Regions from separate parts of the Paraclostridium dentum genome, predicted to be linked through region 2. Evidence: riboswitches for the same ligand, from Rfam matches in the RefSeq annotation. Region 2 holds a riboswitch; each other region holds the start of a gene.
The links. Region 2 has a riboswitch for cobalamin ahead of cobT (nicotinate-nucleotide--dimethylbenzimidazole phosphoribosyltransferase). Riboswitches for the same ligand answer to the same signal wherever they lie in the genome.

Region 1 (3,177 bases), 810 kb from region 2:
ATATAGTAACTTTATATAATGGAGATGAAGAATTCAAGTTTGATGTTAAGGGATACTTAATAGAAATACAAGATGAAGCATTACGTAGATATGTATATTTGGTAGATAGTAAAGATAAAGACAATCAACAACTATTAGAGTATTTTAAATTTAAAGGGGAAGAGAGTTATGATTCAGTAATAAATGGGGATGACACATCGAATTTGGATAGATTATACAATAAGTTCATAGAAATGGGGTTAAATGTATAATGAATAAATTAAAAAGAAATATAACTCTTTTTCTAACTGTATTTATATTTTCTATAACTTGTGCATTTACTTTTTCAATAGAAAATTCATATGCAACTTCAAATAAAAATGAAACTTCAAAGGTTGAATATCAAGTAGCTAGAGGTAGTTCTTCACATAGTTCGCATAGTTCGAGTAGATCAAGTAGTAGTTTTAAGCCGAGTTCAAGTAGCTTTAAATCTAGTTCTAGCTCTAGCAAACCAAGCTCTGGCTCTAGTAAATCAAGTAGTAGCTATACAAAGCAAAAACCAAGTTCAACAAAACCTGATTCGGGGAGTTTTAGCACTAAGCCAAAACCTGAAGCAACAATAAATGAAGGAACTACTGGCAATAATTCAAATAATACTACAAAGCCAAAATCAAGCACAACAAAGCCTGATTCAGGAAGTTTTAGTACTAAACCAAATACAAACTCTAAATCTAATCAAAACGATACTTCAAATTCTAAAAATAAAAAAAATGATGATTATGATGACTATGGTGGTAGATCTAGTAGAAGAACATACATACCACCAGCATATGGTAGAGGATTTTTTGGATTTGGAGGATATAATCCATTTAGATATATGGGGTATAGAATGGGAATTAGCCCTATGATAATGGATATAGTGATGATCATAACTGCATTAATTGTTTTATACATTATAATAGATTTTATAAGAAGTAGAAGAAACAGATAGTAATTTTATTTTACTAAATTAGAAATATATAATGAACATTATTTCATATTGTTGTATAATGGACTATATAACAATATGAAAATTAAATAGTAAGTATTAGGTGTCAATAGACTTAATAGGGAATTAGATGTAAATTCTAAGCTACCCCAGTAACCGTAAAGCTGACGAAATCTAAGTATCCACTGAGAAATTGGGAAGGATTGAGAGTAGAATGAAGCTAAGCCGGGATACCTGCCAATGCTTAAAGGCTAATTATCTTCTGAGGGTTGGATAAAGGCGATTATACACGAATAGATTAAGGCATACTCTCTGAGTATGCCTTTTTAAATTGAAAAACTATGGATATAAACTTGTATAAAAATAGGTTTTACTTAAGTTTTTATAATTAATTTATTGAAAATTATTTATTTTCCAAATAAGTTTCAATAAAAGGAATTAGACAAAAAAAGTAGAATTATATCATTGTTATGTAAAATCAACACGAAAGGAATGAAAAAATGTCAAAATATTTAGCATATCCATTTTTATATGATAAATCAGATGATTTAAGATGTGACTATGAAATATTTACAGATGAAATATCGAGTACAATAGGATTACTAAGAGCTTTTATAGTTGATGAAAATTTAAAAAAAGAATTAAGAGAGATAAATGAACTTGTATATCACATGAATGCATCACTTAGAACATTTGTAAGCGTAACAAACGATGAGTTAAAATGGTTAGAATCTAGAACACTATCTTATCAAGATGAGATAAAAGGTATTTTTGATAAATTTGTTTTACCTCAAGGTGGGGTTTGTGGAAGCTATGCACATATTATAAGAACAAAGTGCAAAGCACTAGTAAGGTTATTACATAGATATAAAGAAAATGGAAATGATGTAGATGAGTTATTGTTTGATTTTGCAAATCTGTTATCTGGGTATTTTTTTGTACTAGCTATAAAGCTTAATAAAGATGAAGGAATACAAGAAACTGAATTTATAAGTAGAAATTATAAGTAAGGAGAATGAAAATGAAAAAAAGAATTTTAACATTAATAACTGCTTTTTTAGTAGTTATGCTGGCGGTCGTAGGATGCGGCAAAAAAGAAATAGTAGTAAAAGATAGAGAGGGAAATGATTTTACAGTTCCTAAAAAATTAGAAAGAATAATATCTACAGCTCCATCTAATACAGAAGTGCTAGTTGAATTAGGACTTGCAGATAAATTAGTAGCTGTTGATAAATATTCAGCTGATATACCTGGATTACCTAAAGATATAAAATTAATAGATTTTGCAAATCCGGATGCTGAGGCTATAGTATCTTTAGAGCCAGATATGATTATAGCATCAGGACATAATAAAACGGGAAATAGTGAAGATCCATTTAAAGTGGCTAAAGAGGCTGGTATAAGTGTTGCATATATACCAAGTAGTGATAGCATACAAGGTATATACGATGATATAATGTTTATAGCTGATATAACTGGGACAAAAGAAAAAGGACAAAAAATTGTTGATAATATGAAATCTCAAGTTAATGAAATAGCTAAAATAGGAAAAACAATAAAAGATAAAAAGAAAGTTTATTTTGAAATTGGACCAGCTCCAAATCTATATAGCTTTGGGAATGGAACATTTTTAAATGAAATGATTGAGTTAGTAGGTGGAGAAAATATCTTCGTTGACCAAAAAGCTTGGATATCACCTAGTGAGGAATCAGTTATAGAAAAAAATCCAGATGTAATATTAACTAATGTAAATTACGTTCAAGATGCAGTAAAAGATATAAAAGGGCGTGAAGGCTGGAAAAATGTAAATGCAGTGAAAAATGGGCAAGTATACTTAATTGATACAAATTCATCATCAAGACCATCTCAAAATGTAGTAAAAGCGTTAAAACAAATGGCAGAGTACATAAATCCAGATGCGTACGCAAAACAAAAATAAAACTTTAGCGATTTTATCTATACCTCTAGTATTTTTTATAATCAGTATTGGAACTTCCATAGGGAGTTCCAATATTCATATATTAGATACTATGAGTATAATTTTAAATAAGGTTATAAATTTACCATTAAGAGAAGGGATAGATCCAAAAGATATATCTATCATATGGTCACTTAGACTACCAAGAGTATTATTAGCTTTTATGGTTGGAGGATGTTTGGCAGTTAGTGGATCGGTAGTTCAGTCAATACTTAAAAATGAATTGGCATCT
Region 2 (3,177 bases):
AAGTAAACTTCATCAGCACATTTAGCTATATACTGATTTATCCTACCTACTATATCAGAATATACTCTACAAAGTTTATTATCAGGCACTAAACTCATACCTAACTCATTAGTTACTATTACAAAATATAAATCTGTCTTTTTAATTTCATTTATTAGCATTTCAATTTGCTGTTTTATATACTTCTCCATCTCATTAGTCTCTTCTGGCGTGCATTTATCAAAATCTATTCCATAGTCAAATATTAAATTATTAACTAATAGTGTTACACAATCCAAAATAACAGTTTGATGTTTATTTTCTAAATTATTTATTATCGAATATATATCTTTAAAAATTTCATAAGTTTCCCAATTACTCGGTCTACTCTCTTTATGTTTTTTAACTCTATCTTTCATCTCCTCATCAAAAGGAGTAGAAGTTGCTATATATGCTGTTGAATTTTCTCTACTTATACATAAACTTTCTGCAAAACTACTTTTTCCAGATCTAGATCCACCAGTAACTAAAATTAACTTACTCATAAATTTCACCTTCTTATTTTCCTATGTCTACTTCATCAGTTGTTGCCATATTTTTATATGCATAATTTGCAGCTTCTATAATATTGAAGGCTAATGCTGAACCACTTCCTTCACCTAATCTCATATCCATATTAAGCATAGGATTTAACTTTAATATTTCTAAAGCCTTAGCTGCTCCTGCTTCTGCTGATGTATGTGATGCTATCATATACTCTTTAACCATAGGATTTATAGTGTATGCTATTAAAGCTGCTGCATATGATATAAACCCATCAATAACTATTGGAGTTCTATTAGCCGCACAAGCTAAAATCACGCCTGCCATTCCCCCTATTTCAAAACCTCCAACTTTAGATAATATATCAACTCCATCTAATTTATCTGGTTTATTTAATTCAATTGCTTTTCTTATCGTATTAGCTTTATGGGCTACTCTATCTTTTTTAAGTCCTGCTCCTATTCCCGTAACATCTATAGGATCACAATCAGCTATAACAGAAACTATAGCGCTACTTGGAGTAGTATTACAAATTCCCATTTCTCCTATTCCTATAAGGTTATATCCTTTTTCTATGCTCTCATTTGCTACTTTTATACCTATTTCTAAACATCTAATGGCTTCTTCCCTAGTCATAGCTGACCCTTTTGCCATATTAGAAGTTCCTTTTCTAATCTTATAATCTATAACTCCATCTAATTTTTCATCTGTATTTATTCCTAAGTCAATTGCAATAACATCAGAATTTACAAATTTAGATATAGCTCCTACTCCACATACCCCTTTAGTAAAGTTCGGAAATTGAAGTCTCGTTATTTTCTGAGGGTCTGGTGCTACACCTTCTTCATATACTCCATGATCTCCTGCAAAAGCAATCACTATTTTTTTATCTGTATCAAAATATTTTTTTTCAGTTATTCCTGCTATTTGTATACATATATCTTCTAATTTTCCTAAGCTTCCCACAGGTTTAATTAATTTATCTAATCTATCTTTCGCTACATTCATATGTAATTCACTTAATGGCTTTATGTTGTTTATCGTCTGTTCTAAAGTTTTCATGACTACCTCCTTAAATTACAATAAAAAAAGACTTAACTCAAGAGTTAAGTCTTTAAATATGTCATAAAAATATTTTAAGATTTAAATTCTTCACCCCGAGAACCTAGTTATATAATATACTAGGCAGGTCTCCTGACTTAGCTTCTTCCTTGCTCTAACCTTCCCGTAATTTTAACAGTGGTAAATAGAGTTCGTCTGCATCACAGTAGCGGGGACTGTAGAGGGATTACACCTCTTTCCCTATTAATCTTAAATGTAAGAACCTATATATATTTAAGTTATTTAATTTTATTTTATTGATATTATGTATAAAAAATTTCCCCACATACAACTAATTCTACATTAGTGTACATAAATCCTTTATTTTTTAATTTTAAATATAAAAAAAGATTACGTGGCTACGTCCTACTCTCCCAGGCAGCTTCCCACCAAGTACCATCGGCGCTAAAGAGCTTAACTTCTGTGTTCGGAATGGGAACAGGTGTATCCTCTTTGCTATAATAACCACATAATCTTTATGGAGCTAGTGATAGGAATCGAACCTACAACCTGCTGATTACAAGTCAGCTGCTCTACCGTTGAGCCACACTAGCAACTAAGTTTTAATGCTTTGAAAACTGAATAACATTTGTAAGATTAAATAATCTTGGTCAAGTCCTCGATCTATTAGTATCGGTAAGCTACATACATTGCTGCACTTACACCTCCGACCTATCAACCAGGTAGTCTTCCTGGGATCTTACCCTTACGGTGGGAAATCTTATCTTGAAGTTGGCTTCGCGCTTAGATGCTTTCAGCGCTTATCCATTCCGTACATAGCTACCCAGCCATGCCCTTGGCAGAACAACTGGTACACCAGAGGTACGTCCATCCCGGTCCTCTCGTACTAAGGACAGGTCTCCTCAAATTTCCTACGCCTGCGACGGATAGGGACCGAACTGTCTCACGACGTTCTGAACCCAGCTCGCGTACCACTTTAATGGGCGAACAGCCCAACCCTTGGGACCTACTACAGCCCCAGGATGTGATGAGCCGACATCGAGGTGCCAAACCTCCCCGTCGATGTGGACTCTTGGGGGAGATAAGCCTGTTATCCCCAGGGTAGCTTTTATCCGTTGAGCGATGGCCCTTCCATGCGGAACCACCGGATCACTAAGTCCGACTTTCGTCCTTGCTCGACCTGTATGTCTTGCAATCAAGCTCTCTTCTGCCTTTACACTCTACGCACGATTTCCGACCGTGCTGAGAGAACCTTTGAGCGCCTCCGTTACTCTTTGGGAGGCGACCGCCCCAGTCAAACTGCCCACCTGACAGTGTCCCAATACCTGATTCAAGGTATCTGGTTAGAATCTCAGTACTACAAGGGTGGTATCCCAAGGATAGCTCCACCGAGACTGGCGTCCCGATTTCATAGCCTCCCACCTATCCTGTACATGTAGCACCAAAATTCAATGTCAAGCTACAGTAAAGCTCCATGGGGTCTTTCCGTCCTGTCGCAGGTACCCGGCATCTTCACCGGGATTACAATTTCACCGAGTCTGTTGTTGAGACAGTGCCCAAATCGTTACGCCTTTCGTGCGGGTCGGAACTTAC
Region 3 (3,177 bases), 1.2 Mb from region 2:
AGATGTTAAAAATAATAAAACTTCTTCTATCGAAACTAAACCAATATCAACAAGTGAATTGAAATCTAAATTAAATGAAAAAAATTGGGTTGTTGTGGATACGAGAGTGAATGACTCATATAATGGGTGGGTATTAAATGGAGAAAAAAGAGGTGGACATATACCAGAAGCCACTGACTTTGCTTATAACTGGATAGAAGTAGAATCTAAAGATAAAGATAAAACTTTAGATGAAGCTCTAAAGAATAAAGGGATAGATAAAGATAAAAATATTGTTTTATATGATGCAAATGGAGAAGATGCTAAAAAAGTATATAAGTATTTAAGTGATAAAGGCTATAAAAATTTATATATATACGACATAAATGAGTGGGCTAATGATGAAACTCTACCTTTAGAAAAATATAAAAACTATGAAATGATAGTACCGGCAAAAGCTATAAAGAATATTTTAGATGGCAAAAAAACGGAGACTTTTGAAAATACAAACAATATAAAGATTGTTGAAGCTAGTTGGGGAGATGGAAAAGATAGCTACGATAAAGGTCATATACCAACGAGTGTTCATATAAACACAGATACTATAGAACCTCCACCAGAGTGGATGCTTGCTACAGATAAAGAGTTGACTAAGTTTGCTAATGACTATGGATTTACAAAAAATGATACAATAATAGTAACAGGAAAAGAACCAATGGCAGCTTATCGTGTTGCCGTAGTGCTTAGATATATGGGAGTTAAAGATGTTAGAGTTTTAAATGGAGGAGATGATGCTTGGGTAAGAGCTGGATATGAACTAGAAAAAACTAAAAATGATAAAAAATCAGGAAAAGACTTTGGAGCTACTATACCAGCTAATCCTGATTTAATAGATACTATCCAAGAAGTAAAAGAAAAAATGAAGTCTGATAAATTTACATTAGTAGATAATCGTATGTGGGATGAATACATAGGGAAGATATCAGGATATAGTTATTGGGATAAAAAGGGTCGTATTCAAGGGGCTGTTTATGGACATGCGGGAACAGAAGGGTCTACATCTCTAAACTATTACAGAAATATTGATAAAACTATGAGAAATGAAGATGAAATTAAAGCTTTATGGAAAGAAGATGGAATTGATACAAACAATCAATTAGACTTTATGTGTGGTAGTGGTTGGAGAGCAGCTGAAGTTTTAACATATGCTAATGTCATGGGATATGATAAAACTGCTCTATATAGTGATGGTTGGATAGGTTGGAGTAAGGATTCTAAAAATCCTGTAGAAAGTGGAGAACCTCAAAAGTAAATGAAAAAATAATTATTTTATTAAATTATATATAGAATTTTATTAAAAAATAAAGTTTAAATAAAAAAAGATAATAGTATTTACGAGAAGTAAGTACTATTATCTTTTTGCTTATAAAGATATATAAGATTGTAAAAAAATATATATTTATAGAATTAGAAATAGAATTATGATAACATTATAATGATAAATATAAATACTAGGTTTTTATTAATTAATAGGGAATGATGTGAAAATCATCAACAGCCCCCGCTACTGTAATTACGGACGAGTCTTTTTTTAGCCACTGAAGAATTTCTTTGGGAAGGTAAAGATTAGGATGATGTATAAGTCAGGAGACCTGCCTAGATAAAACAAACTTTCGGAGGGAGAGACAAAATGAAAATATCAAAAAAAATTAAATTAAGTTTGCTTAGCTTAGTTATAGGGCTAAGCTTCGTAGGGTGCAGTAAAACAGAAACTAAAACTGAAGACACTACTGCAAAGAAGGTAGAAAAAACAAATGAAACAAAGGATAATTATTATCCAGTAACTATTACTACGCACAATAGCAATAAAGAAGAAATAAAGGTTACTATAAAAGAGAAACCCAAAAAGGTGCTTGCAGTTTATCAAGACTCTATAGAAACTATGCTAGCATTAGGATTAGAAGATAACATAGTTGCTGCGGCTGGGCTAGACCATAAGGTTAAAGATGAATATCAAGAAGCTTTTAAAAGGGTTAAGTATTTAGATGAGTTTACACCGTCTAAAGAAAATACTATGATGTTACAACCAGATCTTATAGTAGGATGGGATTCTTTGTTTACAGATAAAACTTTAGGAACAGTAGATTTTTGGCAAAATAAAGGCACAAATACATACATGGCATTAAATAGTGGAGCAGTAGAGCATAAAACTATTAAAAATGAATGTGAAGATATATTAAATATAGGGAAAATATTTAACGTTGAAGATAAAGCTAAAAATATAGTTGATAATATAAATAAGAAAGTAAATGAAGTTGTAGAGTCTGAAAAAGGCAAAAAGCAACAGACTACTTTAATAGTTGAATTTTACGATGATAAAATTAGTGGATATGGAAAAAGCACTCTAGGAGGAGATATGGTAACTAAGCTAGGTGCAAAACTATTAAATCAAGATGGAAATCCATTAAGTAAAGAAGATTTAGTAAAATTAAATCCAGACAGTATATTTGTAGTGTATATGAATAGAGATGATGATAGTAAAAAAGCTGAAGAAAATAAAAATTTAGTTATGAAAGACAAAGCATTACAAAGTTTAAATGCAGTTAAAAATAATAGAGTTTATCCAATAGAATTAGGACAAATGTATTGTAGTGGAGTAAGAACTATAGATGGAATAGAAACTTTTGCAAATGGACTTTATCCAAGTAAGTAGAAAGAGGGACATGGACATATGCAATCAATGAAAAGCTTAAGAAAATGTGGAAATAATGAAGAAAAGGGCTTTGTGAAAACAAAGCCTTTATATATATTAGTTATTATAGGACTTATTGTTGCTTTAATTTTATCTATTTTATTTGCTGTAACAATAGGTTCAAGTGACATCAGCATAAAGCAAGTATATCAAATAATAGGGTATAAACTATTTAGTATAGGAAATGAAAATACTTTATCTAATGGAGCTATTCATGATGTAGTATGGTTTATTAGATTGCCTAGAATAATTTTAGCTTTATGTGTAGGAATAGGACTATCTGTATGTGGAGTTGTAATGCAAGCTATAGTAAAAAACCCTCTAGCAGATCCTTATATACTTGGAGTATCATCTGGAGCATCCTTAGGGGCTACAATAGCTATAATGTTAGGGTTTACAACTTTATTAGGACAAAACTCAATAGGGATATTTGCATTCTTTGGTGC

Region 1: another riboswitch for cobalamin. It lies ahead of ACN6I1_RS09170 (ATP:cob(I)alamin adenosyltransferase); the one in region 2 lies ahead of cobT (nicotinate-nucleotide--dimethylbenzimidazole phosphoribosyltransferase).
Region 3: another riboswitch for cobalamin. It lies ahead of ACN6I1_RS03690 (ABC transporter substrate-binding protein); the one in region 2 lies ahead of cobT (nicotinate-nucleotide--dimethylbenzimidazole phosphoribosyltransferase).

The regions. Positions count from the first base shown of each region.
Region 1 covers NZ_CP183813.1:2,007,556-2,010,732, reverse strand. Annotated here, with positions in the region: gene ACN6I1_RS09180 (hypothetical protein) at 1-251, shown strand, start outside; gene ACN6I1_RS09175 (hypothetical protein) at 251-970, shown strand; cobalamin riboswitch at 1,052-1,224, shown strand; gene ACN6I1_RS09170 (ATP:cob(I)alamin adenosyltransferase) at 1,468-1,977, shown strand; gene ACN6I1_RS09165 (ABC transporter substrate-binding protein) at 1,989-2,906, shown strand; gene ACN6I1_RS09160 (FecCD family ABC transporter permease) at 2,884-3,177, shown strand, end outside.
Region 2 covers NZ_CP183813.1:2,819,604-2,822,780, forward strand. Annotated here, with positions in the region: gene cobU (bifunctional adenosylcobinamide kinase/adenosylcobinamide-phosphate guanylyltransferase) at 1-524, opposite strand, end outside; gene cobT (nicotinate-nucleotide--dimethylbenzimidazole phosphoribosyltransferase) at 538-1,584, opposite strand; cobalamin riboswitch at 1,689-1,866, opposite strand; rRNA gene rrf (5S ribosomal RNA) at 1,977-2,093, opposite strand; tRNA gene ACN6I1_RS13145 (tRNA-Thr) at 2,103-2,177, opposite strand; rRNA gene ACN6I1_RS13150 (23S ribosomal RNA) at 2,231-3,177, opposite strand, start outside.
Region 3 covers NZ_CP183813.1:835,995-839,171, forward strand. Annotated here, with positions in the region: gene ACN6I1_RS03685 (rhodanese-like domain-containing protein) at 1-1,291, shown strand, start outside; cobalamin riboswitch at 1,476-1,654, shown strand; gene ACN6I1_RS03690 (ABC transporter substrate-binding protein) at 1,670-2,692, shown strand; gene ACN6I1_RS03695 (FecCD family ABC transporter permease) at 2,711-3,177, shown strand, end outside.